Regions from separate parts of the Mesorhizobium sp. M0016 genome, predicted to be linked through region 1. Evidence: predicted binding sites of a transcription regulator. Region 1 holds the regulator's gene; the other holds the start of a gene.
What was found. The regulator HrcA, encoded in region 1, represses chaperone genes, less so after heat shock. The targets are predictions, from matches to a motif close to GTTAGCACTCNCNNNNNGNGAGTGCTAAC.
Positions count from the first base shown of each region.

Region 2: the regulator HrcA is predicted to act here: its motif matches at 2,739-2,767, upstream of NKJ88_RS27970 (co-chaperone GroES).

Region 1 is NZ_JAMYVM010000002.1:384,959-400,248, reverse strand. Features, by position in the region: partial or broken gene NKJ88_RS04825 (low molecular weight protein tyrosine phosphatase family protein) at 132-454, opposite strand; gene NKJ88_RS04820 (hypothetical protein) at 525-839, opposite strand; gene hemW (radical SAM family heme chaperone HemW) at 942-2,099, opposite strand; gene rdgB (RdgB/HAM1 family non-canonical purine NTP pyrophosphatase) at 2,099-2,746, opposite strand; gene NKJ88_RS04805 (VOC family protein) at 2,746-3,156, opposite strand; gene rph (ribonuclease PH) at 3,347-4,063, opposite strand; gene hrcA (heat-inducible transcriptional repressor HrcA) at 4,219-5,304, shown strand; gene NKJ88_RS04790 (hypothetical protein) at 5,341-5,541, shown strand; gene NKJ88_RS04785 (PQQ-dependent sugar dehydrogenase) at 5,651-7,000, shown strand; gene NKJ88_RS04780 (hypothetical protein) at 7,151-7,927, shown strand; gene NKJ88_RS04775 (LysE family translocator) at 8,109-8,726, shown strand; gene cysK (cysteine synthase A) at 8,906-9,880, shown strand; gene NKJ88_RS04765 (glutathione S-transferase family protein) at 10,080-10,706, shown strand; gene NKJ88_RS04760 (RNA polymerase sigma factor) at 10,716-11,960, opposite strand; gene NKJ88_RS04755 (YciI family protein) at 11,968-12,336, opposite strand; gene NKJ88_RS04750 (RidA family protein) at 12,572-13,033, shown strand; gene NKJ88_RS04745 (hypothetical protein) at 12,996-13,250, opposite strand; gene NKJ88_RS04740 (thiol-disulfide oxidoreductase DCC family protein) at 13,313-13,738, opposite strand; gene NKJ88_RS04735 (hypothetical protein) at 13,918-14,067, opposite strand; gene ku (non-homologous end joining protein Ku) at 14,413-15,279, shown strand.
Region 2 is NZ_JAMYVM010000027.1:32,171-47,460, forward strand. Features, by position in the region: gene NKJ88_RS27935 (hypothetical protein) at 35-295, opposite strand; gene NKJ88_RS27940 (ester cyclase) at 576-962, shown strand; gene NKJ88_RS27945 (DUF3168 domain-containing protein) at 969-1,376, opposite strand; gene NKJ88_RS27950 (hypothetical protein) at 1,594-1,803, shown strand; gene NKJ88_RS27955 (hypothetical protein) at 1,835-2,002, shown strand; gene NKJ88_RS27960 (DUF1488 family protein) at 2,046-2,312, opposite strand; gene NKJ88_RS27965 (hypothetical protein) at 2,309-2,572, opposite strand; gene NKJ88_RS27970 (co-chaperone GroES) at 2,820-3,182, shown strand; gene groL (chaperonin GroEL) at 3,247-4,875, shown strand; gene NKJ88_RS27980 (hypothetical protein) at 5,012-5,176, shown strand; gene NKJ88_RS27985 (trimethylamine methyltransferase family protein) at 5,189-6,742, opposite strand; gene NKJ88_RS27990 (glycine cleavage T C-terminal barrel domain-containing protein) at 6,732-7,031, opposite strand; gene NKJ88_RS27995 (transglycosylase domain-containing protein) at 7,159-9,318, shown strand; gene NKJ88_RS28000 (DUF1214 domain-containing protein) at 9,392-9,976, shown strand; gene NKJ88_RS28005 (DUF1254 domain-containing protein) at 9,969-10,517, shown strand; gene NKJ88_RS28010 (DUF2336 domain-containing protein) at 10,914-11,921, shown strand; gene NKJ88_RS28015 (DUF1491 family protein) at 11,908-12,255, opposite strand; gene NKJ88_RS28020 (peptidoglycan-binding domain-containing protein) at 12,329-13,117, opposite strand; gene NKJ88_RS28025 (sensor histidine kinase) at 13,092-14,837, opposite strand.

The sequences.
Region 1 (15,290 bases):
CGTGCAACATCGTCATCCTAGGGCGAAGCAAGGAGCGAAGCGACGCGGCGCAGACCCTAGGATCCATTCCCTGACGTCTGCCGAAGGATGCAGCGGCGCAGAATTCTAAAGCGCTCGGTCGTGAACGCCCGTCAGCCCAGGTATCGCGTCACCCTCACCTCCAGCAATCGCACCAGCTCCGGGGCCATGGATTCATAGTCATCCGGGATATCGAGGCAGATCACCCGCGCTTTCTTCAGGCTTGCCCTGAATTTCTTCTGCAGCTTGCGGCGGTGCGCCTTTTCCATCACGAAGATGATGTCGGCCCAGACTACCAGCTCATGCGTCAGCAGGGTGTCGGCATCGTGGGTGGTGCCGCCCTAGGCGACCTCGATATCCCTGCGTTGGAAAACACCTGTTCGGCGCTCGGGCTGCGCAAGCGATTCTGGCTGCAGACGAAGAGGACGTTCTTCAACAGCTTCGATCTTTGATTTGGTTGTTTCCCCGGTTGGAAAACCAAATTGTGCCCCGCTGAAAGCGGTTACTCATCCCACATCTCGTATCGTTTTAGTTAGAGGAATGTACTGGTCAGGCGTAAGCCCGCACAGATCGAATGCTATCGAATCATCCTTGGCAGTCGCCCTGAGGTTTATCCCTACGTACGACATGAAGGCGCGCACTACATCGAACTCGCTTAGGCCCGACAGCTTAACCTTTCTGGATTTCCTGTTTTTGATGAATATTGCCTCGGCTTCATAGAGATCTTCGTACTCGAGGGATTTCGATATCTCGGTTAGTCCAAACTCAAAGACATCATCTGTGTTCAATGTCCGCAGCGTTTCGTGGATCAGGAACTTCATGGCAGGCCCTATTGGATGCGGTGTAATGGCTAAGCAGAACTCCTAGCATCCTTGTTCGAGCCGATAAATCGTCCGCTCGGTTAAGCCACTTGGCCTGCGGGCCTATCGCGCCAAATCCGCCACCACGGCATCGAGCACGATCATGCCGGCTGGCGTGGCGCGTAGCCTGGCATTGCCGATCGGCGCCACCAGCCCCTCATCCTGCAGCACGGTCAGCCGGGCGCTCGACAGGCCGCGCCCGGAAAACGCCTCGTAGCGGGAAAGGTCGATGCCTTCGGCCAACCTCAGCCCCATCAGCAGGAACTCGTCGGCCTCTTCGGAGCGCGTCAGGATCTCGCCGCCGGTGACGCCATGGCTCCTGGCCTCCACCAGATTCGCCCAGGTCTCCGGCATCCGCTCGGCGATCGTCACGATGCGCTGGCCGTTTTCGATGAAGCGGCCATGCGCGCCCGGTCCGACGCCGACATATTCGCCATACCGCCAATAGGTCAGATTGTGCCGGCTCTCGGCGCCCGGCCTGGCGTGGTTGGAAATCTCATAGGCCGGCAGGCCATGCGCTGCGGTGATCTCCTGAGTCAGCGCATAGAGATCGGCGGCCCGGTCATTGTCGGGAATGGTAAACTTGTGCGCCGCATGCAGCGCATGGAACGGCGTGCCTTCCTCGATGGTCAGCTGGTAGAGCGACAGATGGTCGGCGGCATGGCCGATCGCCTGTTCGAGCTCCGCCTGCCAGTCGTCCAGCGTCTGGCCGGGGCGGGCGTAGATCAGGTCGAAGGAGAGGCGCGGAAAGATTTCGCGTGCCAGCCCGATGGCATGCAGCGCCTCGTCGACATTGTGCAGTCGGCCGAGAAAGCGCAGATCCTTGTCGTTCAGCGCCTGCACGCCGAGCGAGACGCGGTTGACGCCGGCGGCTCGGTAGCCGCGAAAGCGCTCGGCCTCGACCGAGGATGGATTGGCCTCCAGCGTCACCTCGATGCCGTCGGGCACCGTCCAGTTCTTCGCCACGGCGTCCAGCACCGCCGCCACCGTCTGCGGCTGCATCAGCGACGGTGTGCCGCCGCCGAGAAAGATGCTGGTCACCTCGCGCGCCCCGGTCCGCTCGCGCATCGTCTTCAGCTCGGTCTCGAAGGCGCGGGCAAAGCGCTCCTGGTCGACCGGCTGGTGACGGACATGGCTGTTGAAGTCGCAATACGGGCATTTGGCCGCGCAGAACGGCCAGTGGATGTAGACGCCGAAGCCCGGGCTGCGGTCCAGCGACATTAAGCTGAGCCTAACCTGGCGCGGGCGAATTTCTGGAAGGCGCGGGCGCGGTGCGACAGCGCCGTCGGCTGACCGGGCTTCCAGCCGTGTTTTTCCTCAGCGCTCATCTCGCCGAACGTCTTTTCGAAACCGTCGGGCAAAAACACCGGGTCGTAGCCGAAGCCGAGTTCGCCGCGCGGCGGCCACACCAGCGTTCCCTCAGCCTCGCCGCGATAATATTCAGCCTCGCCATTGGGGAAGGCCAGGCAGATGACGGCGACGAACCGCCCCTTGCGCTGCGCTGGCTCGGCGGCGCCGACCTCCTGCAAGGCCACTTCGGTGCGCTGCATGGCCATGCCGAAGTCGCGGCTGCCATCGGGAGCTTCGGCCCAATTGGCGGTGTAGACGCCGGGAGCGCCGTCGAGCGCGTCGACGCACAGGCCCGAATCGTCCGACAGCGCCGGCAGGCCGGTCGCCTTAGCCGCGGCGAAGGCCTTGATGTAGGCGTTTTCCTCGAAGGTGGTGCCGGTCTCCTCCGGTTCCGGCAGGCCGTAGTCCTTGGCCGACTTCGCCTCGAAGCCGAACGGACCCATCAAGTCGGCGAATTCGCGCAGCTTGCCTTCATTGTGGCTGGCAACGACGATCTTCTTTCCATCGAGAGAATGCATCAAAGGCCCCAGATCCTTGGCTCGGCGAATTCGATCGAATTGCCCGAGGGGTCGCGTATGTAGATCGAGCGCCCGCCCTGCGGCCATTCGAATTCGCTTTCGATGGCGATGTTTTTCGCCTCAAGTTGCGCCTTCCACTGTGCGAGTTCATCCGCACTTGCGGCAAAGCAGAGATGGCCCTCGCCGACCGTGCCATGTGGCGGCACTTTCAGCCGCGCATCGGGCGCCGGCGGGATTTTGGTGGCTTCGGCGTTGAAGACCAGCAGCACGCCCGGGCCGCAGCGGAAGAAGAGATGGCGGCCGTCGACCTTGCCGAGGAGAGGGAGGCCGAGGACGTTGGAGTAGAAGGCTTCGGCAGCGGCGAGATCCGTGACGTAAAGCGCTGACTCAAGAATAGCGGAGGGTTGCATCAGGCACCCCCCTCTGCCCTGCCGGGCATCTCCCCCGCAAGGGGGGAGATTGGCAGTTCCGCTGGCGGCGTCTCAACGTTGATGGTTGGCGAAAACGATAGCGACCTCTGATCTCCCCCCTTGCGGGGGAGATGGCCGGCAGGCCAGAGGGGGGTGTGAAGGATCGCCGACGTCATCACGTTAAATTCAATCAGGCCACAGCCATCTGCTGCAAGCTCACCAGCCGCTGAATGCCCTTCTTTGCCAGGCCCATCAGCTCCGCGAACTGCCCTTCCGAGAACGGCTCGCCCTCGGCGGTGCCCTGGATCTCGACGATGCCGCCCTTGCCGGTCATGACGAAATTGGCGTCGGTGCCGGCAGATGAATCCTCGATATAGTCGAGGTCGATGACCGGCTGGCCGTCATGGATGCCGCAGGAAATTGCCGCGACATGGTCCTTCAGTACCTTGGCAACACTGGCCATCTGCCGCGCTTCCATCCAGCGCAGGCAATCGTAGAGCGCCACCCAGCCGCCGGTGATCGAGGCCGTGCGGGTGCCGCCATCGGCCTGGATGACGTCGCAGTCGACGGTGATCTGCTGTTCGCCCAGTGCCTGCAGGTCGACAACGGCGCGCAAGGAGCGGCCGATCAGCCGCTGGATTTCCAGCGTGCGGCCGCCTTGCTTGCCGGCCGAGGCTTCACGGCGCATGCGCTCGCCGGTCGAACGCGGCAGCATGCCGTATTCCGCCGTCACCCAGCCCTTGCCGGAATTGCGCATCCAGCCTGGCACCTTTTCCTCCAGGCTTGCCGTGCACAACACATGCGTGTCGCCGAATTTCACCAGGCACGAGCCTTCGGCGTGTTTGGAGACGCCGCGCTCGAACGAGATGGCGCGCATTTCGTCGGCTTGGCGTTTAGAAGGGCGCATCGAGGCCTCTTTCTGTTCTTTTACGGTTGCGTCGGCGGCTTGTAGACGCATGCAGCCCATGGCGCAAAGGAAAAGGCCGGGCGATCTGGCACAGACGCTGGGTTGCGCGGGGGCGATGGAAGTCTATATCCTTGAGCCGGAGGTTTTTGGCTCGAATGACCAAGGCAGTCACCGAACCCAGTCTGCTGGCGCCCGCGCTGCAATCGCTCGACATGCGTTCGCGCGACATTTTCCGGCGCATCGTCGAATCCTATCTGAAGGACGGTGAGCCTGTGGGATCGCGCAGCCTGTCGCGCATCCTGCCGTCGTCGCTGTCGCCGGCCACCATCCGCAACGTGATGAGCGACCTCGAGCATCTCGGCCTGATCTATGCCCCGCACATCTCGGCCGGGCGCCTGCCGACCCAGACCGGCCTGCGCTTCTTCGTCGATGCCTTCATGGAGCTTGGCGATCTCTCCGACGAGGAACGCCGGGTCATCGAGGCGCAGGTGCGCGCCTCCGGCTCGGGCGCGACGCTGGAACACATGCTGACCGAGGCCAGCCAGATGCTGTCGGGCATGTCGCGCGGCGCCGGCCTAGTGCTCGCCACCAAGAACGAGGTGGCGCTGAAGCACATCGAGTTCATCCAGCTCGAGCCGACCAAGGCGCTGGCGGTGATGGTGTCGCAGAATGGCGATGTCGAGAACCGCGTCGTCGACCTGCCGGCCGGCATCACCGTCTCGCAGCTGCACGAGGCCTCCAACTTCCTCAACGCCCATATCAGGGGCCGCACGCTCGCCGAGGCGCGCATCGAGATCGCCCGCATCAAGGACGAGACCAGGGCAGCGCTGGACACGCTGTCGCAGGATCTGGTCGAGAAAGGCCTGGCGGTGTGGGCCGGCGCCGATAGCGGCCTGCCGGCGCGCCTTATCGTGCGCGGCCGCGCCAATTTGCTCGAAAACGTCACCGCCCAGGCCGATATCGAATTGCTGCGCCACCTGTTCGAGGATCTGGAGACGCAGGACGGGCTGATCCAGCTGCTCGACCTCGCCGAGGACGGCCCCGGCGTGCGGATCTTCATCGGCTCGGAAAACAAGCTGTTCTCGCTCTCCGGCTCGTCGCTGGTCGTGGCGCCTTACCGCGACAAGGACGCCCGCGTCGTCGGCGCGCTCGGCGTCATCGGCCCGACCAGGCTGAATTATGCCCGCATCGTGCCTATGGTCGACTACACTGCGCAATTGATTACCCGGATGTTAAGATAATTCGAAAGCCGGGATCACCGTAAAGGAGGGCGCAGAATGGCGCTTGAATCGTTCAAGGCCCAGATCAGCATGCTGCTCGAAGAAATGGTCAACCAGCCGGAGGACGAGCACGAAATCCAGGAGCAGCTGCGCGAAAAACTGCGCGAAATGCGCGCCATGGGCTTGCCGCTGCCGGAAGATCTCGTCGCATTGGAAAAGCGTCTCGACGACGATCTCGACGTCGAACAGGAAAGTTGAGCGGTTCTCTCGCCGAATCTGCGCGCGCGCACGCTTCTCTTTTGCGGCGGCCGCACAATATCTCCCTTGTGCATGACGCGCCGACCGGCGCGAGTTCGAGGAGAACAGCATGATCCGGATTGCCGGCTTGGCAGGCCTTGCCCTGCTTCTGGCCACCAGCGCCTTCGCCCAGCAGGCCGATCAACCGCTGCTGACCGGCAAAGACGCTTTCGGCGACTGGACGGCCGACAAGCCAGGTGTGCGCCGGCTGATCAAGCCGGATGATCTGCAAAAGCCCAACATCACCGAATCCGCCTCCAACAGCGCCGGCCTTGGCGATCGGCCCGAGGGCGCGAAGCCCGTCCTGCTGCCTGGGTTTTCGGCCGAACTGGTTGCTTCCGGCATTTCCAATCCGCGGGTCGTGCGCGTGGCGCCGAACGGCGACCTGTTCGTCGCCGACAGTGACGCCAACCAGATCCGCGTCTATCGGCTGGCCAAGGGTAGCGCGAAGCCGGCCGAAGAGGGCATTTTTGCCGACAATCTCAACCAGCCCTATGGCATCGCCTTCTACCCGCCTGGCGACAAGCCGCAATGGGTCTACGTCGCCAACAACGACAGCGTGGTCCGCTACGCCTATCGGGACGGCGACCTTAAAGCCTCCGTCGAACCGGAGACGATTGTCTCCGACATCCCTACCGGCGGCCACTGGACCCGCGATATCGCCTTCTCGCCGGACGGGAAGACGCTGTATCTCTCGGTCGGCTCCGGATCGAACGTCGCGGAGGGCATGCAGAAGGCACCGAAGGGCGGCCTTGACGCCTGGGCAAAATCACAGCCACTCGGCGCCACCTGGGGTTCCGAGGATGGCCGTGCCGACGTGCTGGCCTTCGGCCCCGACGGCAAGAATGGCCGCATCCTCGCCACCGGCCTGCGCAATTGTTCGGGCATGACCGTGCAACCGGCCACCGGCGCGCTGTGGTGTGTCGTCAACGAGCGCGACGGTCTCGGCGACGATGTGCCGTTCGAATATGCCACCTCAGTCAAGGACGGCGCCTTCTATGGCTGGCCCTGGTATTATATCGGCGCCAACGAGGACCCGCGTCACGAGGGCGCGCGCCCAGACCTCGCCGGCTCGGTCACCGTGCCCGACGTGCTGATGCAGGCGCATTCGGCGCCGCTCAACATCGCCTTCTATGGCGGCGGCAATTTCCCGGCAGAGTACAAGGGTGACGCCTTCGTCGCCCTGCACGGCTCCTGGAACCGTGGTATGAGGACCGGCTACAAGGTGGTGCGGCTGAGATTCAGCCACGGCAAGCCGACCGGCGAGTACCAGGATTTCATCACCGGCTTCGTCCTCTCCGACGACGCCGTCTGGGGCCGGCCGGTCGGCGTCGCGGTGGCCAGGGACGGCGCGCTTATCGTCACCGAGGATGGCAACGGCACCATCTGGCGCATCACCCATGTCGATGGCCCATCCTGAGCCGGCGAACAGCGCAATCCGGCCCCAATGCACGTCCCGATGGATCACCTTGGGATAGGTATGGATCACCTCGGCCGATGAGACGCGGTCATCGAAACCGGTATCCCTGAGATTGAAGAGGCCGACCGAGCCGAAGGACTTCTTCGCCCCTTGCGCGAAGCGGCCGTCGCTGAAATCGTGTTCGTAAAGGGTCACCGTGACGTGGCCGGCATTGAGCTTCGGCACGTAAACACTGCTGATGGTGTCGTTGGCGACGCCAAGCTGGTTGACGTTGAAGCGATAGAGGTCCTGCACCATGCGCCGGGCCGCATTGCCATTGATCATCCGGTATTCGCGGCGCGATGCGCGGTTCGGGTCGATGAGTTTGAGCGGCGCCTTGCGGCCAAGCCCGAGCCAGTGCTCGAACACCATCACATTGGCGCCCCAGGGATAGGGATAGTTGGACTTGTCGATGATGCGTGGCGGGCCATCCTCGGCAATCTCGGCGGTATCGACATAGTCCAGCCATTGCAGCTGGAACGACGCTTCCACGTTGAGGTCGGTATTGCGCGGATCGGCAGCAATGATGCGCCAGTCCGAGACCGGCGGATATTTGGTGTCGAGGTCGATGTAGAATTCGCCTTTGGCGGTGTCGTCGGGGTCTATCTTTTGCGGTCCGTCACGCTCGATCGCCACCAGCCGCACCTTGAAGCGGTTGTTGACGACCAGCGGATAGATCATCGGACGAACGGGGTAGGCGCCAGGGTTCCGGCTGTCGGTAAAATATCCAGTCTGCGGAACGACATCGCTATCGCCCTTGTCGAACAGGCTGAAAGCCTGACGCCCCTCGAACCACAGATACCATTCCAGCTCGTGGACGTGACCGCGTGCTTCGGAATAGTTGTTGGGCATCCACTTCATGAGCTGGATGTGAAGTCTTTTGGCTAACATGGGTGCTCCTGCCGTTCGGAGCCATGCGAGATAGCCGACCGCCTTCGGGGCGTAAGTGAACCATCTCTCGCTTTCAGGCGAGGATGACCGGCTTTCATGCCCTGCTTGGCGCAATCGAATCCGTTTTGCCGTTGCAGGCTTTCATGGCATCAGAGTCGTTTCACGAGGTGCGACCGTCATGACCCTCGCCGGCTTCCTTGCCTATAGTGCTGCGCTGGGCATCGCCGCCGCCATTCCCGGGCCCGGCGTCACCGCGCTTGTGGCGCGGGCGCTCGGATCCGGCTTCCGCTCATCGCTGGCGATGTCGTTCGGCCTGATGCTCGGCGACCTCATTTATCTCACCGCGGTGGTGCTCGGCCTTGCCTTTGTCGCGCAAAGCTTCGGCATGGTGTTTCTCGCCATCAAATGGCTGGGCGTCTCCTATCTCGCCTTCCTCGGCTGGCGTTTCTGGACGGCCGGGATCACGCCCGAGACTGTCGAGGCCAGGAAAGGCAAGGGCGGCCTGGTATCGAGCTTCCTTGCCGGCCTCGCCGTCACGCTGGGCAACCCGAAAACGATGATCTTCTACCTCGCCATCACGCCGACCATCGTCGACCTGAAGACCATCACGCTCGCCGACTACGGCATCCTGGTCGCGCTCACCGTCATTGTGCTCTTCGTGGTGCTGGTGCCATATCTTGCGCTGGCCGCCAAGGCGCGCTGGTTCCTGAAATCGCCACGCGCGCTGAAGGCGCTGAACCGCACCGCCGCCGGCTTCATGGTGGGCGCGGCCGCTGCCATTGCCGCACGTCAGTAGATCGGTTCAGGCCCATCCATTCCGCCGATCGGTCCATCCGGAAAATGCGGCTTGAGGGGACAAGCGTTTTCAGCAAGCGGCCCACTCGATATTTTCGGCCGGCAGCCTATCTTGCGCGGGCGAAAGCCCTATTCTGTCCGCCGACGCCAATTGCCTGATCTGATTTGGGAGCGAAACCAATGAACAAGCCTTCCGCGCGCGTGCCCGGCCGCGGCCGTGTCTACAACTCGATCACCGAGACGATCGGCGACACGCCGCTGGTGCGGCTCGACAAGTTCGCCAAGGAGAAGGGCGTCGTTGCCAACCTTCTTGCCAAGCTCGAATTCTTCAATCCGATCGCCTCGGTCAAGGACCGCATCGGCGTTTCCATGATCGAGGCGCTGGAAGCGTCGGGCCGGATCAAACCCGGCAAGACGACGCTGATCGAGCCGACCTCGGGGAATACCGGCATCGCGCTCGCCTTCGCCGCCGCCGCCAAGGGCTACAAGCTGATCCTGACCATGCCCGAAACCATGTCGGTGGAGCGCCGCAAGATGCTGGCGCTGCTCGGCGCCGAACTGGTGCTGACGGAAGGGCCGAAAGGCATGAAGGGCGCCATCGCCAAGGCCGACGAATTGGCCGCCACCCTGCCTGACGCCGTCATCCCGCAGCAGTTCGAAAACCCGGCCAACCCGGAGATCCACCGCCGCACCACCGCCGAGGAGATCTGGAACGACACCGATGGCGGGGTCGACATCTTCGTCGCCGGCATCGGTACCGGCGGCACGATCACCGGCGTCGGCCAGGTGCTGAAGCAACGCAAGCCCTCGGTGCATGTCGTCGCCGTCGAGCCGGAGGCCTCGCCGGTGCTGTCGGGCGGCCAGCCCGGCCCGCACAAGATCCAAGGCATCGGCGCCGGCTTTGCGCCCAAGATCCTCGACACCTCGATCTATGACGAGATCGTCAAGGTCTCCAACGAGGATTCGGTCGCCAACGCCCGCCTCGTCGCCCGCCTTGAAGGCGTGCCGGTCGGCATCTCGTCGGGCGCTGCCCTGCAGGCCGCCATCGCCGTCGGGTCGCGGCCGGAGAACAAGGGCAAGAACCTGGTGGTGATCATCCCGTCCTTCGCCGAGCGCTATCTGTCGACGATCCTGTTCGACGGGCTGGGGGCTTAACGTCTTAACTGGATAGGCGGCGATCCTTCGCACCCCCCTCTGCCCTGCCGGGCATCGGGGGTGCTGTCCCTCCGACATCGGAAGTCTCATGGCTGGACCGCAGAAAACCCGGCCGTGGCGTCCGCCACCGGCTTGAGCGGGAGGCGGCTTCAGGGTCAAATCGCCCCGGCCTGCTTCGCGCGGGCAGGGGGAGAATCACATGTACAAGCTTTACACGCGCCCAGGCAGCGGCGGTTTTGTCGTCGAGGCCGCATTGGCGCTGGCAAACGCGCAATTCGACCAGATCGATGTGCCGAAGAAGGATTCGCCGGACCCGGCTTTCCTCGACATCAGCCCGTTGAACCAGGTTCCGGTGCTGACCTTGCCCAACGGTCAATCGATAACCGAATCGGCGGCGATCTGCATCCTGCTTGCCGAGCGCCATCCGGAGGCGGGTCTGGCGCCGGCCGCCGGATCGCCGGATCGCGCCGGTTTCCTGCGCTGGATGGCGTTCATGTCATCGGTGCTCTACCCCGCCATCCTGCGCCTCTACTATGCCCATCGCTACACCACCGATGCCGACGGCAAGAAAGCCGTCAAGCAGGCAGCCATTGCCGAGATGGACCGCGGCTTCGCCATTGTCGATGCAGCCCTCGAGGGGCGCGGCTGGCTGGTCGGCGACGCGATGTCGCTGGCCGACATCTACCTCGTCATGCTGGTGGCCTGGCACCCCGATATGGACAAGGCGCGAGCCGACTGGCCGAACATCGAACGCTTATGGTCGGCGCTGCGCGCGCATCCGCTGATGAAACGGCTCAACACCACGCATGAAATGTGGCCGGCCTGAACGGACGCTTCAATTTCGCAGGATCGCCCGTTTCGCCTGCAGGAAGCGGCGCACGGCGGGGTCGCGTTCAAGGCCGATCGCCCGGTCATAGGCTTCGACCGCTTGCGCCGCATTGCCGAGCCTGGCCAGCAGGCCGGCGCGAGCGGCCCAATAGGGCTGATAGTCGTTGAGCCGCTTGTCGTCGCCCAGCACGTAGAGCGCCGCCAGTCCTGCCGCCGCCCCTTCGGCCTCGGCAATCGCCACGGCGCGGTTGATCGAAATCACCGGCGAGCCTGATATCGCCGACAGCGCATCGTAGAAGTTACGGATCGCCGCCCAATCGGTTTGGCCGGTCCGTCGCCGCGTCGCATGCACCGATTGTACCGCCGCTTCGAGCTGGTAGCGGCCGATGACGCCCATGGTGGCGGCGTGGCCCAGCAGCGCCTCGGCTTCGTCGATCAGCGCGTGATCCCAAAGACGGCAATCCTGGCCGGCGAGCGGCACATAATCTCCAGCCGCATCGCGCCGCGCCGGGCGGCGCGCCTCGGCAAACAGCATCAGCGCCAGCAGGCCGAGCGCTTCCGGTTCGTCCGGCATCAGCGATGCCACCAGCCGCCCGAGCCAGATGCCTTCGGTCGCCAGATTGCGCGCTCTCGTCTCGGTCCCTGCCGGGTCGGTCCAGCCTTCGGCGAAAGCCGCGTAGATCGCTTCCAGCACCGTTCCCAGCCGCTCGCCGAGTTCGGCGCGATCCGGCACGCGGAACGGAATGCCGATCTCGCGGATGCGGCTCTTGGCGCGCACCAGACGCTGGCCCATCGTCGCCGGCGAAACCAGGAAGGCCGAGGCGATCGTCGCCGCGTCGAAACCCAGAATGGTCTGCAGGATCAGCGGCGCCCGCACGCTGGCTTCGATCGCCGGATGCGCACATGCAAACATCAGCCTGAGACGTTCGTCGGGAAGGTCTTCGTCTTCCATGCTCGCCTCCATCTCCTCGGCCATCAGCTTGAGATGGTCGCGGCTCGCCTCGCTGGTCAGCCGACGGCGCACCGCGTCGACGCGCCGCCGGCGCGCCACGGCCAGCAGCCATGCTTCCGGCTTGTCGGGCACGCCGGTCTGTGGCCAGCGCTCCAGCGCCGCGGCGAAGGCCTCGGCCAGCGCGTCCTCGGCGCCGGCCACGTCGCGGGTGCGCGCCGCTAGCCAGGCGACCAGCTTGCCGTAACTCTGCCGGGCGGCCGCTTCGGCCGCCGCCCGCGCGATCTCCGGGCGATTGTCCATCACGGTTTCATTTCTTGGGCATGTAGTCGGCCATTTCCCAGATCGGCCGCAACTCGACCGTGCCGGCGCTCGCCGCCGGACAGCGCGCCGCCCACTCGATGGCGGTATCGATATCGGCCGCCTCGATCATGTAGAAGCCGGCAAGCTGCTCCTTGGTGTCGGCATAGGGGCCGTCGATCACGTTGGTCTTGCCGTCTGTGATCCGCACCGAGGTGGTCGCCTGGGTCGGGCGCAACCGTTCGCCGGCGAGCCATGCGCCGGATTTCTTCAACGCTTCGGTATAGGCGGCATATGCTGCGCTCATCTGCTGAGCCTTCTCGATTGGCGTGTTCGCCTGCGCGGCTTCGTCGCTGTTGATCAAAAGCATGTATCGCATGGGTCTTCTCCCGTGGTTTCGCAGGCCGCGTCCTAGCGGGGCCAGACGTATGTCGCGCGGCGGCGGCCGATTTCGACAGGCTTCAGAAAAAACTTTCGCCTCCGCCAGGAGATTTCGCAAGGACCAGATGTTTCTTCGTCTGCTGGCGGATGACCGGCAGCGGACTGGCCGTGGCTCCGCACAGCACTATCCTCTGTCGTTGGCGGGCACGTCACACGAGGCGTGGGAGAAGAGAATGGAACTCGTGACCCACAAGAAATTCAAGAACGGCCGGTTGATGCCATGGGGCAAAGGCACGGTCGTCAGCGGTGCGAAAGGCACCGTCTATCTCTGCGGCAACACCGCGACATCGGCTGACTACGATCCGGCCGGCAAGAAGGGTGGCGGCTTCGCCGGCGATGCCGCGGCGCAGTGGCGGGAAGTTCTCGGCAACATCAAATCGGATCTGGAAGAACTTGGCAGCGGGCTCGACCATCTCATCAGGCTGACCTTTTTCGTCAAAGGGCCATTTCCCGACGGCGGCGTCCTCAGCTCGCCTAATTTTCGTCTCGACGTGCTGGACGCGTTTTTCGCCGAGCATTGTCCGAAGCATTGCAGCGACAACAATCCGCCGCCTTCGGAGGTAATCGGCGTCGCAGCGCTTGCCCAGGCAGACATCGTCATCGAGATCGTCGCCGTCGCGGCGCTGCCGGACTGAGGCGCGAACGAACAGGCCGGCCTTGCGCGACGTCGCCGTTGCGATCGAAGCGCGTCGGCACGAGCGGCGGCGCCGCGCCGGTGCGGGTTTTGCACCAGGCCTCGGCTTTGGCCAGTGAGCGCCCGGCGACGAGCAGGATCAGGCGTGGCTCGCTCTCCAGCAATTGCACGATGCGGCCGCCGAAAATGCCATAGCCGCCAACGACCAGAAGCCTCATCTCGCCGCTCTTTTTGCGTATGTCGTTTTCCCAGACCGAGGTCACTTTTGGGTGACATGCGATTAGCCGATCATGCGCGCACGTATCGCGGCGGACAGGATCTCGCAACTATCCTTGCGGCCGAACATGGCGTAGCGGTTTTTGGCGATGCGTTCGTAGAGCCAGTCACGCAAGGGGCGCGGGATGAGCAGCAGCGCTTTCGCCGCCCGCCACGGCCAGCCCAGTTCGGCCATCACCGCGATGAAACTGTCCAGCCGCATGAAGGGAGCGCCGCCGACAAGGACCAGATTGGTCTCGTAGCTGTCGGTGCGCAGCCCGTATCTCTGGAACAGCTCCTCGCCGAAGGGCGACTGCGCCGTGGCGAAGCGGAAGCGGTTTTTGCGGTCGAGCCCGACCACCGTGCGTACGAAGCCCGAGCACAGCACGCAGACGCCGTCGAAAACGATCAATGGCTGGCTGGCATCGAAGGGTTCAGGAGAAGAAGTCACGGGACGTCCGGCAGCTTGTGTCTTCAGACACTAAGCCCGCCGGCAGCGGGATCAAAGCCGCGGCGTTGTCGCACGGCTTCTCGCGGCCAGCGCGGGGCGCTCGGCGCGATAGGTGGTTGCGCGGGGATCGGCCTCCGGTCTGCAGATCCGGCTGTCGTGACGCGTTTCGAATGTCATGATCAATGCGCGCCGAGCGAGCTGCCGCGACGGGCGCAGGCCGGACCCGGGCCGCGCATGTAGTAGCGCTCCGGCCGATAGGTCGGCGCGATGAACTCGCGGATGGCGGCGGCATAGCCGGCGATGTGGCCCCAGAATTTCATTTTACTCAAGTCCCTGTCCCGATTTTCGGATGTCCCGTCCGATTGCGGGGATCATAGCGTCGAGGCGTGAATAGTCGGTGAACACGATGTTAATCTTTGGTCGAAAACCCCATGCTTCGTGGCCGGAATGCGGCTGTTTGGGGGTCTTTCGGTGTGGTTCGTCGCCATTTCCGGCATTGTGACTTTTGCATCACATATGTTTCGTCTGGATGTCGCTTGAGCGCGGTTCTGTTTCAGATTTGGCGAGCCTCTCGAAATTTCCATGCTCGCTGCCGAAATGCCCCTGGTTGCGCGCCCGGAACCGGAACGGGCCTTGCCCGTTCTCGCTTTAACCGCATCGCGCAGGAGTTCGCCATGGCACCTCGCCCCGCCTGGAAGGGCTATCTGAAACTGTCGCTGGTCACCTGCGCTGTCGAACTGACCAACGTCGTCACCCACGCCGAAAAAGTTTCGTTCCGGGTGCTCAACCGCAAGACCGGCAACACGGTCAAGCGCATCTATGTCGATTCTGAAACCGGCAAGCCGCTGGGCGATGGCGACGAGATCAGGGGCTATGAGGTGAGCCCCGGTGAGTTCGTCCATATCGAGGACGAAGAGATCGAAGCGGTGCAGATCGAGTCCTCGCACACGATGGCGCTGGACGGCTTCGTCGACAAAGCCTCGATAGAGCAGATCTATCTCGACACGCCCTATTATGTCACGCCCGCCGACAAGGTGTCGGAGGAGGCCTTTGCCGTCATCCGCGATGCCATGGCGGACAAGAAGATGGCCGGGCTGGCGCGCGTCGTGCTCTATAGCCGCGAGCGGCCCGTGGTCATCGAGCCGCGCGGCAAAGGCATGGTGCTGACCACCTTGCGCTACGGCAACACGGTGCGGGAGCCGGAGAGCATCTTCGGCGACATCAAGGCGGTGAAGACCGACCAGGAGATGACCGATATGGCCGAACGCATCATCGACAAGAAGAAGGGGAAGTTCGATCCGTCGACATTCGAGGACAAGTTTGAGGACGCGCTGCTCGAACTGATCCGCGCCAAGAAGGCCGGAAAGAAGGCTCCGAAAGCGCAGGCCGCGCCCAAGCCGTCCAATGTCGTCAATCTGTTCGACGCGCTGAAGAAGAGCCTGTCCGATGGCGGCCAGGCGGAAGTCTCGGCGAAGAAGGCCAAGCCGGCGGCAAAAAGCGGCAAGGCGAAAGCTTCTGCGCCCAAGCGCAAGTCGGCTTGAGGGTCGGCGCC
Region 2 (15,290 bases), on a different contig from region 1:
TCTGGGAAACGACCCTGCAAGGGGGAAGATTGGATCAGTTCGCCGGGACGACGATCTCGGAGCGGCGCGGACGCTGGCCGTCCTTGCCCGGCACAAGCACGACGATGACGCAGACCTCCTGGCCGCCACGCGTCGTCTGCGAAGCCTTGGCCAGCGTGCCGCCATTCTGCTCGGCAACCTGCTGGCCGATCGCGTAGCAATCCGCCGCGGCTGCCGGCGTCGCTTGCGACGCCAACAGGCCGGCCGCTGTGAGCGCCAGTATCGCGGTTCTGACATGAGAGCGAAGCGTTTTCATGGTCGGCGTTGTAACGCAACTGTGCTGAACGTGAAATGAACGGTAAACGGGTGAAAATCCATCCCCGCAATACCCCCTGCGCGCGCAACGAATGAATGCGATCCTACCGCCCAGTCCCTCAGACCGGGCAATGGATTCATAACCGGAAAACCGGCTGCGCGGCTATGGTGTTTGCGCGCAGGTTCTCAATTCGCAGCCAGATTGGGAACAGGTCAAGGCGAGACCATTCTGAAGGGCCGCCCTAAATAGCGCGGGAAACGCCAAATCATCGGAGTGCGCCATGACGGATAAAGACCTTGCCGACCTTTACCGGGGCTATATCGCTTGCCTGAATGCCCAGGACTGGGCGAAACTTGGAGACTTTGTCGGCGACGAGGTGCAGCACAATGGCGAAATGCTCGGCCTGTCGGGTTATCGCCGTATGCTCGAAGGCGATTTCGAGGCGATTCCCGACCTCCGCTTCAACATCGAACTGCTGGTCTGCCAGCCGCCGCGCGTGGCGGCGCGCCTGCATTTCGACTGTCATCCCAAGGGCGTGCTGTTCGGCCTGCCGGTGAACGGCAAGCGCGTGTCGTTCGCTGAGAATGTTTTCTACGAATTCGGAGAGGGTCGCATCCGCGAGGTGTGGTCAGTCATCGACAAGGCCGAGATCCAGGCGCAAATCTAGGTTGCTTCAATCACTTTGCTCGGTGAGGGCGCGTATCCGCAGCACCCCGTGGTAGAGCGCCAGGTCCTCGTCGTAGCGGGCCTCGGCGAACTCCAAGGACAGGCGGGTCTGGTCGCGCGAGCCGGTGGCGAAAGCGGCGCCGTCAAGGCGCGCCCGGATGCTGTCCATGATCAGACGCGTCTCGGCCTCGCCTTGCGCCTTCGACCAGACATGCAGCGTGATGAGCTGGTCGTCATCATTGTCGGCGCCGGTGTCCAGATCGAATGCGCTGGTCCTGCCATAGGTCACATAAGGGAAGGCGGCACTGTCGGCCGCCTGCTCGCGCAACCCGGCGCCGCCGAGCAGCGCCGTCAGCGAGGCATCGCTCTTCAATCTCATGAACAAGGCTTGCAGCAAATCGCCGGGCGCCGTCATCGTCGTCTCCGTTCGCCTGTCACGCTTTGAACAACCTCAGTTTCGCGCGCAACCTAACCGCGTTGCACGGATTTCGCCAGATGACGATCCGCCTGATGGAAGGCGGCGAATCGGGCGGCATGGCCCTTTCACGGACCGGGTTCTATTTGGCATGCGGGGAGTTTCAAGAAGGGTGTTATGAGGAGCCCTGTTTTCTCCGGCAATTCGAGGTCATTTCATGCGAACGCCACCGCTGCTGCCGGCTTTTGGAAAGCTCGGCGTCAAGCCCCCGGTCGCGATTGCGGCAGCACCCGCCCTGTCGAAGAGGACCGTGGCCCTGCGCATGCGCGAGATACTTTCAATGCATGGCGGCCTGGCCTTGAAGCTGTCGGTGGTGGCCTGGACAATCCTGATCCTGGCGGCGGCATTTTTCATGTCAAAGGCCTGATGCCGATATGACAAACCGCTACGCGTTGCGCATGGACGAGCCCGAGAGCTGGACTATCTTCGACATCTTCACCGGCCAGCCTGTCGAGCTTAAGCAACAGGTGATGGTGGCCATGAATTTGCGGGATGCGGAAGCGATGGCCGACCGCCTGAACAGCCGGGACGTCAAGCGGCGGGCAAAAGCCGACCGCAAGTCCTGACGCACGCTGATCTCAGCCGCTCTGATTGCAAGACGAACGCGCGCTAACCGAAATCCGCGGCTGTGAGCACATATATGCTCTTGCGGGTGCGGGCGTAGGCCTTGCTGGCAACGTCATGGATGGAGCTGGACGCGGTGTCGAAAGCCGCCAGATAGGTGGCTTCCGCGGTCGCCGTCCCTGATGGCGCCTTCGAGAGGGCATCGGCTGCGACAGAGAAGGAAATCTGGAACATGCCGTCGTGGCCGACAAAGCGGATGCGCTTGCCGGCCTCGTCATAGAAGCGACTTGGATTGGGGAATGTCAGGCTCATGACGTGCCCCCCTTCGGCGCGGCGGCGGCTTTCTTGACTGTCGCCCGCTTCTTCTTCGGTGTCGGGTTCAAGGCTTCCGCGACGCGGTCGGCCTCTTCCTTGGCCAGGCGCAATTCCCTGAGCCTTGCTGTCTTGATCTCCCTGGCCCTCGCTTCGGACATGTAGTCGGAGGTTGCCTTGTTGCGCTCGGCCGTCTTCTTCTGCTTGTCCATGAAGCGGGCTTCAGCTTTTTCCATGATGCTCTGATTGCCTTCGGCCATCGCCTAAATCTCCTTCGTGCCTGAAATTGTGAAATCGAACTTACGATATAAATAGCCACTTTTGCCTCGAAATTCAATTTTTTGAAATATCTAGGCGCCTCGCGACGTTTCGAACCCTGCAGACATCATAATACTTTTTAATATTTAATTTTGGCCACGAATAATTTTTGGCACTCCTATCTATCGAGTGCCAACACGCCTATAAGAACGGCGCGGTCGCCTATGCCGGCCCCAGAAAGAAGTTCTCATGAAGTTTCGGCCACTCCACGACCGCGTCGTCATCCGGCGCGCCGAAGGCGATGTCAAATCCAAGGGCGGCATCATCATTCCCGACAATGCCAAGGAAAAGCCGCAGGAAGGCGAAGTCATCGCCGTTGGGCCGGGCGCACGCGACGAAAACGGCGCGCTTGTTCCGCTCGACGTCAAGGCCGGCGACTTCATCCTGTTCGGCAAATGGTCGGGCACCGAGGTCAAGATCGACGGCGAGGACCTGCTGATCATGAAGGAAGCCGACATTATGGGCGTCATCGGCAAGAGCGAGACGGCCGCTATCGGCAAGAGCGGGACGGTCGTCACCGAGAAGAGCGTCAAAGCCAAGAAGGCTGCCTGACCGGCCTGGCTTTGCCAGGCTCCGGCGAGCCGCTTGCTTCACCACACCAACGGGATTGAAAAAAATGTCTGCCAAGGAAATCAAATTCGCCACCGACGCGCGCGACCGCATGCTGCGCGGCGTCGAGATCCTCACCAATGCGGTGAAGGTCACGCTCGGCCCCAAGGGCCGCAACGTCATCATCGACAAGGCCTATGGCGCGCCGCGCATCACCAAGGACGGTGTGACGGTGGCCAAGGAAATCGAGCTTGCTGACAAGTTCGAGAACATGGGCGCGCAGATGGTGCGCGAAGTGGCTTCGAAGACCAACGACCTCGCCGGTGACGGCACCACCACCGCCACGGTGCTGGCCGCATCGATCCTGCGCGAAGGCGCCAAGCTGGTTGCCGCGGGCATGAACCCGATGGACCTCAAGCGTGGCATCGACCAGGCTGTCGCCGCCGTGGTCAAGGACATCAAGGCGAAGGCCAAGAAGGTCAAGTCGTCGGCCGAGATCGCGCAGGTCGGCACCATCGCCGCCAATGGCGATGCCAGCGTCGGCGCCATGATCGCCAAGGCGATGGACAAGGTCGGCAATGACGGCGTCATCACCGTCGAGGAGGCCAAGACCGCCGACACCGAACTCGACGTCGTCGAAGGCATGCAGTTCGACCGCGGCTATCTCTCACCCTATTTCGTCACCAATGCCGACAAGATGCGCGTCGAACTGGAAGAGCCTTACGTGCTCATCCACGAGAAGAAGCTCGGCAATCTGCAGGCGATGCTGCCGATCCTCGAAGCAGTGGTGCAGAGCGGCAGGCCGTTGCTGATCATCTCGGAAGACGTCGAAGGCGAAGCACTGGCGACGCTGGTCGTCAACAAGCTGCGCGGCGGCCTCAAGGTCGCGGCCGTCAAGGCGCCGGGCTTCGGCGATCGCCGCAAGGCGATGCTGGAAGACATCGCCGTGCTGACATCGGGCCAGATGATTTCCGAGGATCTCGGCATCAAGCTCGAAAACGTCACCATCGAGATGCTTGGCCGCGCCAAGCGCGTACTGATCGAGAAGGACACCACCACGATCATCGACGGCGCCGGCACCAAGGCGACCATCCAGGCGCGCATCGCGCAGATCAAGGGCCAGATCGAGGAGACCACGTCCGATTACGATAAGGAGAAGCTGCAGGAGCGGCTGGCCAAGCTCGCCGGCGGCGTCGCCGTGATCCGCGTCGGCGGCGTCACCGAGTCTGAAGTGAAGGAAAAGAAGGACCGCATCGACGACGCGCTGAATGCGACGCGCGCGGCGGTGGAAGAAGGCATCGTGCCCGGCGGTGGCGTGGCGCTTCTGCGCGCCAGATCGGCGCTGGCCGGGCTGACTGGCGCCAATGACGATGTGACGGCAGGCATTTCGATCGTGCTCAGGGCACTCGAAGCGCCGATCCGCCAGATCGCCGAGAATTCCGGTGTCGAAGGCTCGATCGTCGTCGGCAGGCTGTCCGACAGCAAGGACCACAATCAGGGCTTTGATGCCCAGAACGAGGTCTATGTCGACATGATCAAGGCGGGCATCGTCGATCCGGCGAAAGTGGTGCGCACCGCACTGCAGGATGCCGGCTCGATTGCAGCGCTTCTGATCACCGCCGAAGCGATGATCACCGACGTTCCGGCCAAGGATGCGGCGCCTGCGGGCGGCGGTGGCGGCATGGGCGGCTACTGACCATCGCCCGAAAATTGCCCGCCTGGGAATCTGGGCGGGCATAAATCAGAACAGGCTGCCGGGGACATTTCCCCGGCGAGCCAGGAATTTCCGTCAGTCAGTCAAGACCAGTCAGCAACGACAGGGAGATCGACAGATGATCACATTTGCCCCGAAGCCAAACGCTGTATCCGCGACCAAGCCGGCGGAGGAGAGCCGCTTCGATCGCATCCGCCGGATCGCCGCCGACAAGCACACGCAGGCCGATGCCGGGCCGATTGGCCGCGAGCCGTCGAAGACCGGCGACAAGCGGCCGATGTGACGGCTGCCAACCTCACGACATCGGCAACGCTCCGCCCTCTTCGGTGCGGCGGGCAATGAACTCGTCGAGCACATCGGATGTGGCAACGGCCGACGCCGGCGGCTGGAACTCGGCCAGCGTCCGCTTCCAGATGCCGGTGGCGCGCTCGGTGGCCGACTTCGAACCGGACTGCGTCCAGCTGCCGAAATTCGACCAGTCGGCGACCAGCGGCTCGTAGAAGGCGGTGCGGTAGCGCGTCATGGTGTGGCCGGCGGAGAAGAAATGCCCGCCCGGCTGGACTTCGGCGATCGCCTCGAAGCCGATAGAATCCTCGTCGCCGGGGGTCCTAGCGCAGAGTTCGGCAACCGTCTGCAATGCCTCGATATCGGTGATCAGCTTCTCGTAGGAGACGCTGAGGCCACCCTCCAGCCAGCCCGCGGCATGGATGCAGACGGTGGCGCCGGCAAGCACCGAGCCCCACAGCGCGAACTGCGTCTCGTGCGCCGCCTGCACATCGGAAATGTTGGCCGCACTGCCGCCGCCGGACCGCCAAGGCAGGCCGGTGAAGCGCGCCAGCTGGCCGGCGCCCAGCGTCGCCTTGACGTGCTCGGGCGTGCCGAAGGCCGGTGCGCCGGACTTCATGTCGACATTGGAGGAGAAGGATCCGTAAACCACCGGTGCGCCCGGCCGCACCATCTGCGCCAGCGCGAGACCAGCCAGCGCCTCGGCATGCTGCAGCGTCAATGCGCCGGCGACGGTGATCGGCGCCATGGCGCCGGCCAGGCAGAAGGGCGTGATGATGGACACCTGGCCGGCCTTGGCGAAGTCGATGATGCCCTGCGCCATCGGGATATCGAGCTGGCGCGGCGAATTGGTGTTGATGACGGTATAGCAATGGACGCCGGCAAGGAACTCGTCCTGCGAGAGGCCGCGCGCCAACCGGATCATCTCGAACCCGTCCTCGACCTGCGGCGTGCCACGGGCGAAGACGAAGGGAAACTTGTCCGACAGGGTCAGCTGCGCACGGTTGACGGCATAGTGGCGCAAATGGTTGTCGACATCCTGCGGCTCGATCCAGGGGCCGAGCATATGCAGCACATCGAAATTCTGAACAAGCTTGGTCAGTTCTTCGAAAGCGGCGAGCGTGCCCGGACGCCGTCCGCGTTCGAGATCGGTGACGTTGGGCGCCCCGGCCCCGGCGAGGAACGTCATCGAGCCGAGCTCCAGCATGAGATCGCGGCTACGGTTGCCCGCCAGCGCCCGGATGGATTTCGGCGCCGAGGCCAGTGCGGCGGTGACGATATCGCGGCCGATGCGCACCATCTGGCTGTCCTCATCTACCAGCGCACCGGCTTTGGCGTAGATCGCCCGTGCCTCCGGCGGCAGCACCTTGATGCCGAGCTCTTCCAGCACGCGCAACGCCGTGCCGTGGATGGCCGCGACCTGGTCGTCCGAAAACACCGGCTGCGGCAGGAACGGGTTTTTGAGCGAGCGATAGTTCGGGTGGCGGCTTGACCCGCTGCCGGCCACGCCGGTGTGCCCGCGCCGGCGCTCGCGCCTGGTCTCCCTTATGATGTCATCGACCATGGCCAAAACTCCTCATTGCCGCATCGCCTTGCCCTCGGGCCGTATGGCGAGCCGGAATAATTCGCGCCGGCCGCTCGACGCCGCCGACAATGTGCACCCAAAGCGCGGTCCCCTCCCCGGCGAATTCGTCGTCCAGCAACGCCAGCGCGACGCTTTTGCCTATTGTGTAGCCATAGCCGCCTGAGGTGACGAATCCGACCCGCCGGCCCTTGTGCCAGTCTGGCTCGAAGCCACTGGCGTCGGCATCGACGGAGCAGAACTCCAGCGTCACGATGCGGGCGGCGCTCAACAAACCGTGCGGTGTGGCCTGGCTGCCCTTGTGAGCCGGGCTGAAATGGAAGAATAGTCTTCGCCGGGTATGCCCGCCCTGAAATTGCCCGCTTGCGGTTCTCAGGTGGGTTGGGTGAGTTTCGGGAATGGCCAGTCCTTTAGAACGACGTCCAAGACGAAGAGGTCCGATCGCCGCCGCACTGCTGGCGGTGGACGCGTGGATCGATTCCTCGCTCTACGAAATCGGCTTCAAGGCCGGCCAGTTCTGGGAATCGGCAACCATTTTTTCGCGGCGCTTCCGAGTCACCGGCTGGCGACGCGGCATCATCGAGGTGCTGAGCGAAGGTTTTACGATGGGCGCCGGCGGCGTCGTCGTGCTGCTCGCACTCGCGATGCCGGCCTTCCAGATCACCACCGGCGACTGGCGCAGTCAGGGCGATTTCGCCGTCACCTTCCTCGACCGCTACGGCAACGAGATTGGCCAGCGCGGCATCATCCAGCGCGATTCCGTGCCTGTCGACGAGATGCCGGACCATGTCATCAAAGCAGTGCTGGCGACCGAGGACCGGCGCTTCTTCGAGCACTACGGCATCGACGTGCTCGGCCTGTCGCGCGCCATCTTCGAGAATGTGCGGGCCAATTCCGTCGTCCAGGGCGGCTCCAGCATCACCCAGCAGCTGGCCAAGAACCTGTTCCTGTCGAATGAGCGGACCTTCCAACGCAAGATCAAGGAAGCCTTCCTGTCGCTGTGGCTGGAGGCCAATCTGTCGAAGAAGGAGATCCTGCAGCTTTATCTCGACCGCGCCTATATGGGGGGCGGCACGTTCGGCATCGAGGCGGCGGCGGATTTCTATTTCGGCAAGAGCGTCAAGGATCTGAACCTCGCCGAGGCGGCGATGCTGGCCGGCCTGTTCAAGGCGCCGACCAAATACGCCCCGCACATCAACCTGCCCGCCGCCCGTGCTCGCGCCAATGTGGTGCTGTCGAACCTCGTCGATTCCGGTTTCATGACCGAAGGCCAGGTGCTGCAGGCAAGGCTGCATCCAGCCGAGATCGTCGACCGCGGCGAGCAGAAGAGCCCGGATTATTACCTCGACTGGGCCTTCGATGAGGTCAAGAAAATCGCCAAGCCCGGCCAGCATTCGCTGGTCGCCCACACCACTTTCGACGCCAACATCCAGAAAGCGGCGGAGGAATCCGTCGAATTCCATCTCCGCCAGTTCGGCAAGGAATACAACGTCACCGAGGGCGCCGTTGTAGTGATCGAGACCAATGGCGCGGTACGCGCCATTGTCGGCGGCCGCGACTATGGCGCAAGCCAGTTCAACCGCGCCACCAAGGCGCTGCGCCAGACCGGCTCCTCGTTCAAACCTTACGTCTACGCCACCGCCATGGAGCACGGGTTCACCCCGGACTCCGTCGTCTCAGGCGGGCCGATCAGCTGGGGCGGCTGGTCACCGCACAATTACAATGGCGGCTCGGCCGGCAATGTGACGCTGATCACGGCGATCGCCAAATCGATCAACACCGTGCCGGTACGGCTGGCCAAGGACTATCTCGGCATCGGCCCGATCAAGGCGATGGCCGAATCATTCGGCGTGGAATCGCCGCTGGAGTCGCACAAGACCATGGTGCTCGGCACATCGGGCATGACGGTCATGGACCAGGCGACGGGCTACAGCGTGTTCGCGCAGAACGGCTTCGCCGGCTCGAGGCACGGCATCACCCAGCTCGTCACCCGCACCGGCGACGTCGTCTACGACTTTGCCAAGGATGCGCCGGCGCCGCATCGCGTTTTGTCGGAACAGGCGCTGAAATACATGAACACCATGCTGGCTGCCGTGCCGGCGATCGGCACCGCGCGGCGCGCGCAGCTGCCCAACATCGTCGTCGCCGGCAAGACGGGGACGACGCAATCCTATCGCGACGCCTGGTTCGTCGGCTTCACCGGCAATTACACGGCTGCCGTCTGGCTCGGCAATGACGACTTCACCCCGACCCGCAACATGACCGGCGGCACGCTGCCGGCGATGGTGTGGCAGCGGCTGATGGTCTATGCGCACCAGAATATCGACCTGAAGCCGATCCCCGGCCTAGACAAACCCTTCGTCGACGAAGAGATCGCGGCCAAGGCCGAGGAAGCGGAGAAGAAAAATGCCGATCAGGCAGCAGCGGATGCCGCGGCCGAGCGCCCGGCGGTGCTGTCCAGCCGCACGACACAGACGCTGCGCGAGATGACCAAGGTGTTCCAGACAGCGCCCGTGCTCGGCTCGCCGCAGACACCGGAGACCCTGTCGGCGCTTTGATTCCACAGCGCTGCTTGCTCTGTGGCCTGCCCCGCTATATCCCCGAACGATAATTCTCTCGTCCCGGTTCTTCATGCTCAAGACCGCCTTTTTCACGCTGCTTTCGCTTGCCATAGCCATCGGCCTCGGCGGCGGCAGCGTCTGGTATGCGCTGCAGGCGCAGAGCGGCGTCGGCGCGATCAGCATCGGCCAATGGACCGCCTTCCCCGAGATCGGCACGCAAGATGCCGACCCCTATTCGAAGGCGCGCGTGGCGCGCGAGGGCGTGCTGGCGCTCGGCAAGGCGGAAGGCTTGTCCTTCATCGCCGAACGCGATGCGGCCGGCGATGAGCTTCAGCGGCAATGCGACTACAGGATCGAAGGCAGTTTCCCGACCGCCCGGTTCTGGACGCTCTATGCCGCGGATCAATCGCTCGGCGTGGTCGACACCGGCAAGCCGAGGCTGGCGGCGCTGCAATCCTACCAGGTGCTGCGTCAGCCCGACAATTCGGTGATCATCGCCGTCGGCAACCGTCCGGCCCCCGGCAACTGGCTTCTGACCGAAGGTTTTGGCCGGATGTACTTCGTGCTCACCTTCTACGACACGCCGATTGCCTCAAGCACCGGCCTTTCCGACGTGTCGCTGCCCCGGATCGTCAAGGCTGGCTGCAATGCGTAGGTTGCTGCACGCCATCCTGCTCGGCCTGCTCGGCGCCGGCATCGTCCACATCGTGGTGCTTTTGCTGGTGCCGGAATTTACCGAGCGCGATGCCTGGTCACGGCTGGCGATGGCGTCCGACCTCTACAAGATGACCAGGCTGGATGCCGAGGCGGGCGGCGCGCCGGTGGTGAAGTCGGTAGATCCGCTGTTTTACGCCGCCGCCTGCCGCTTCGACCTTGCCGAAGGCGTGGTGCGGATCAAGGCGCCGGGCAGCGTGCCGTTCTGGTCGGTGTCGGTCTATGACCGCAACGGCCACAATTTCTATTCATTCAACGACCGCACGGCGACCGGCAACAAGCTGGACACCGTGGTGCTGACGCCGGCACAGATGATCGACGTGCGCAGGGAGCTTCCCGAAGACCTGCAAGGGGCGATCTTCGTCGAGGCGCCGATCGAGGAAGGCATCTTCGTCATCCGCGCCTTCGTGCCTGACGACAGCTGGAAGCCAGTTGTGTCGCAGTTCCTGGACCAGAGCTCCTGCGAACTGCAGGACTACTGACCTCACCCCGACGACCAGCAAATTCAGTGGTGCGGAACAGGCGTCCGTGGTGTGCCCGGCTGGTCCGCCGGTCGCGCCTGGCCCGCCAATGGCGGATGCTCGTAGCGGACGCCGGGAAAAATGATCACCGCCGCCGGCGTACCGGTGTCCTGAACTGCTCGATTGACTGGTGCCGATCGCGGCACGAAAGACAGTACCATGCCCATGGTTCGCGTATTCCTCTCGGTTGCCCCGGAGCACAACGCAACGCCTCCAAATGTGATTAAGGCCGGCAGAGGGTTAACGGAGCGCTAACGGATCGCGGCTAATTTGATGTTTGTTCCAGGCCTAGCGCGAAACCGACACAGTTGCGGTTGAGCATGGTCCGGGTTGTGTCGAGTGTCGGGCGTATCTTCCGTGTCAGCTTCGGATTTCAGGCAAATCGCCATACGGACGGAATCGGGAAAAGCCGAAAGGCTGTTTCGCGCCGCCGTGTCGGCGTTCTGCTCGCTGACCCGCCCGTCGCGCCGCGAGATCGCCCAGCTCGAGGATCTGACGCTGCCGCTGTTCGACAGCGTGCCGGACGAATCGCGCCGCTATGTCGCCGCCGCCCTGTCCGAATGCGAATATGCGCCGGCCGCCCTGGTGCGGCGGCTTTGCGAGGAGCCGGTCGATGTCTGCGCGCCTTTGCTCGTCCGTTCGCGGGCGCTGGGCGACATCGACCTGATCGCGTTGATCGGCCGCCACGGCCTGCCGCATGCGCGCGCCATTGCCCGCCGCAAGGATTTGAACCCGGCCATCGCGCAGTTGATCAAGGCGCTGGAAAAGCCGACCCTGGTGCGCGTGCGGCAGCCCGAGCCGATCGCCGACGTGGCGGGCAACGGTGCCGAAGCCGCTGCCGCCGCTCCCAGCGCACCAAAACTGCCCGGCAGCGCCGCCGAAACCGCCAGGCGCCGCCTGCGCTCGATGATGCTCGCCGAGGGCGAGGCGACATCGGTCAATCCCTTCGTCGGCTCAGCAACTTACAGCAAGCTGCGCGAGACGGCGCTGACCGGCAACGCCGCCTTCTTTCAGACCGCGCTTGCCGACGCGCTCGACATCGACTTCTCCACGGCGCGGTCGCTGACCGAGCATTCGAGCTATGTCTCGTTGCTGGCCGCGCTGCGGGCGCTCGACCTCAGCGAGGACAGGGCATTCCTGATCGTGGTCGCGGTTTACCCCCGGGAGTTTCCGCACCCGCAGGCGATCCGCATCTTCCTCGACCGCTACCGGCTGCTGCACCACGAGGCGGCGCTCGACAAGGTGCGCGGCTGGAAGGCCGAAACATTGTCGCGAGCGGTGCGCGGCAACACCCCTGTCGCCGCGAATGGCGACCAAGCGCCGGACGACAAAGCCAGCTTAGCGGCCAGCCTCAAGGCGTCTTGACGGAGAGAAGCTCCTCGACGGAAACCGTTGCGGCCTCGATCTCGACCACCCAGATGTCGGGATCGAATTTTTTCTCCCGCTCAAGCCTGGCGTCAAGCGCGGCGGCATCGTCGCCGGCGCCGAGCAGCGTGAAAAAGCGATCATCCGGTTTGTCCGAATCGTAGCTCGTCTGCGGCGCCGGGCCGAACAGGGAGACGTCGCCCAGCCTGCCGCGGGAGAGCACGAAGACAGCGCCGGCCTCGGTTGCGCCGCGCTTGACGACGGCCGCAAAGCCGCCGGCGCCGAAAACACGGCGCAGCAGGGCCGACACCCAAAACTCGGTGGTTACGCGCATGACGAGGCTCCGGAGGACATGCGCGGCGTCTTAGCCGGATTTTCGTCTATCCGCGAGCGGTCGTCTTGACCACTCAATTGGTCAGGCCGATCTCGCGCATCTTGACGTAGACGACCTCGTCGGGCTCGCCCGTTTCCGGCAGGCCGAATAGCGACTGGAATTCCTTGATCGCCGCCTTGGTGCGGGCGCCGACGACGCCGTCGAGCTGCATGTCGTCATTGCCGAATGCCTTCAGGCCGGCCTGGATCTTGACGATGCGGGCATCGGGCGCCTGGGCGGATACCGGCGCGGAAACCGGGATGGGCGCAGGCGCGGCCTCGGGCGCGGCGACGGGAGCAGCGGCCATATCCACGGGCCTCGGCACAGGATGCGGGATGCCAGCCGTGGTCTGCTTGGCGCCGAGCTGGTCGAGCAGCACAGCATCGATCTCACCGGAGGCCGGCAGGCCAACTTTCTGCTGGTATGCCTGGATCGCCTTTTGGGTATTCGGCCCGGAAATGCCGTCGACCGTTCCCGTGTAGAAATCGAGATCCTTCAGGATGCCCTGGACCTGCTCGACGGTCGGATCGCTTTTGACCGGAGCCGGGCCGGGCCGCAGGATGTTGATGGTGGTTTCGGGTTCGTCCGCGCCGGGGTGCGGAAAACCCTCGATGCTGCGGGTGGCGAAGAAGGCGCCGGCATGCGGAAACGGCTGGTACCACAGCGCGTTGGCGGAAACGTAGAACAGCGTCACCAGGAAGGCGGTCGAGCCGCCGACCAGGACCGGATTGCGCGAGATCGCGCCGCCCAGCGCAATCGCGCCGGCCTCGAACGCGCCGCTGCGGCGCTTGACCGCCTTAGGCTGTTTTGCGGAGCGAGCCATTCCTGTCCCCTTTCGCGTCGCCTTTCGTCCTGGTCGCGGGCATCGGCAGCACCCCGTTCCTGTCGGTCGCGCTCCTCTTCGGCCCGTTCACCGGCAGGCTGATCGTGACCGTCGTCCCCTCGCCCGGCATGCTTTCGATCGACATCGTGCCGTCGTGCAGCGCCACCAGGCCCTTGACCAGCGACAGGCCGAGCCCGGTGCCCTCGAAGCGGCGCGTATAGTCGTTCTGGATCTGCATGAACGGCTTGCCGAGATTGACAAAATCTTCCTCGGCGATGCCGATGCCGGTGTCCCTGACCCAGAAATGCAGCCGCGAGCCGATCCGCTTGGCGCCGACGACGACATTGCCGCCATCGGGCGTGAACTTGACCGCATTGGAGACGAGGTTGATCAGGATCTGCTGCACGGCACGACGGTCGGCATTGATCTCCCCGGCGTCCGGCGCAATCTGCGCCTGGAGATCGATGTTCTTGGCATTCGCCTGCAGCTGCATCATCGACTGGCACATCTCGACCGCTTCGATGAATCGGAACGGTTCGGGCTCGGTCGCGTAGGCGCCGGCCTCGATCCTCGAGACATCAAGGATGGAGGTGACGACGGCAAGCAGATGCTGGCCCGACTCCTTCACCAGGCTGACATACTCCTTCTGGCGCGGGTCCTTGAAGCCGCCGAACATCTCATGCAGCAGCATGTCGGAAAAACCGATGATGGCGTTGAGCGGCGTCCGAAGCTCATGGCTGACGACCGCCAGGAAGCGGCCCTTTGCCACCTCGGCCGACGCTGCGGCCTCATTGGCGGCAGCAAGCTCGTCGCGCAATTCGGCAGTCTCGTCGTTCTCGCGCAGCAGCAGAGTGAAGGTCTCCTGCTGCTCTTCGGCGCGCATCAGTTCGAGCTGAAATGGCCGGTAATTGTCGGCCGTCGAGGCGCTGCCGTCCTGCGGCAGCCTTACCCGAAGATCGAGCCGGCGCGCCAGGGCGCCATCGCGCATGTCGGCAAGCGCGCTGAGATAAGCGACGCGATCGGACAGGTGGATGCGGTCGAACAGCCCGGCGCCGAAAAGCAGTTCCGGCGGCAGCTTCAGGATGGTGCGCGCCTTGGCCGAGGCATCCAGGACCTCGCCATGCCGGGCGACATGCAGGACAACGGCGTCGATCATGTCTTCAAGGCGGTCGTTTGGAAGCAGCGCGGGCTGCGCGCGTGCGGCATCGCCTAGGGCTGCGAGCCGGGGAACCAGCGTCAGGCCCCAGGCGAGCGGCAGCAGCCAGTGCCACGCCGCGACTTGCGCCCCGCCGAGCGGGACGACAGAGGCGACAAAGGGCTGCAGCAGCATTGCGGCCAAGGCCGAGAGGCCGCCCCAAAGTGCCGCGCGCTTTGAACCGCCGATCCACCAGGCCTCGAATGGCAGTGCCAGGGCCAGCAGCGCAACCGGCGACGCCAGGCCGCCTGCTGCCGCGACGGCGCCGGCAAGCGCAAGACCGCCGGCGGCAAGGGCAACCTGGGCTGCCAGCGCCATCTTGCCTGACGCCGCCACCAGCAAGGCGGCGAACCAGCAAAGACCGAAGGCGGCGAAAATGGCTGCGACGGTGACGGCGGCGCCCATGCCCGAGGTGACCAGTGTCACCGCCGCACCGGCGGCGAAGAACGGAGCGGCAAGCATGATGCCGATGAACCGGCGCTGGCGCAGGCGATCGCCCTGGCCGATGATGGCCGGATGGACCATGCGTTCGCAACCGGCCGCCAGCGCGCCAGGCAGTTCAATATATCTGGCAGTTGTCAAACTCAACGCACTCGCACCCGGTCGTGACTGCCCCTGCTTTGCAGGTCGCTTTTGCTTGTTTGAAACTCGCATCCAGCGTTTAAGGAATGAATAAGGCTGACCGGAACAACGAGCGCGCTGCGGCAAAAATTGGAGCGCCGGCACCGGAATGCACCGCCATTTGTGGCCATAGTAAACGGAGCGTTATGTGCAAAGGGCGTGCCCGTGGCTGCGAAACCCTGAGCCGGCATGCCTGCTCTTCTGAAGATATCCATGCGCAACAATCGCTTAGATGGTTACTGCAAGGTTAAGAAAATTGCCGGCATTTGAGGCTAATGCACTGCAAAACGCCTCGCTTCGAATTTGCCTAAAATTTGAGGAAAATTTTCGCTGAGCAGGAAAGCCGTCCTTTGCGCC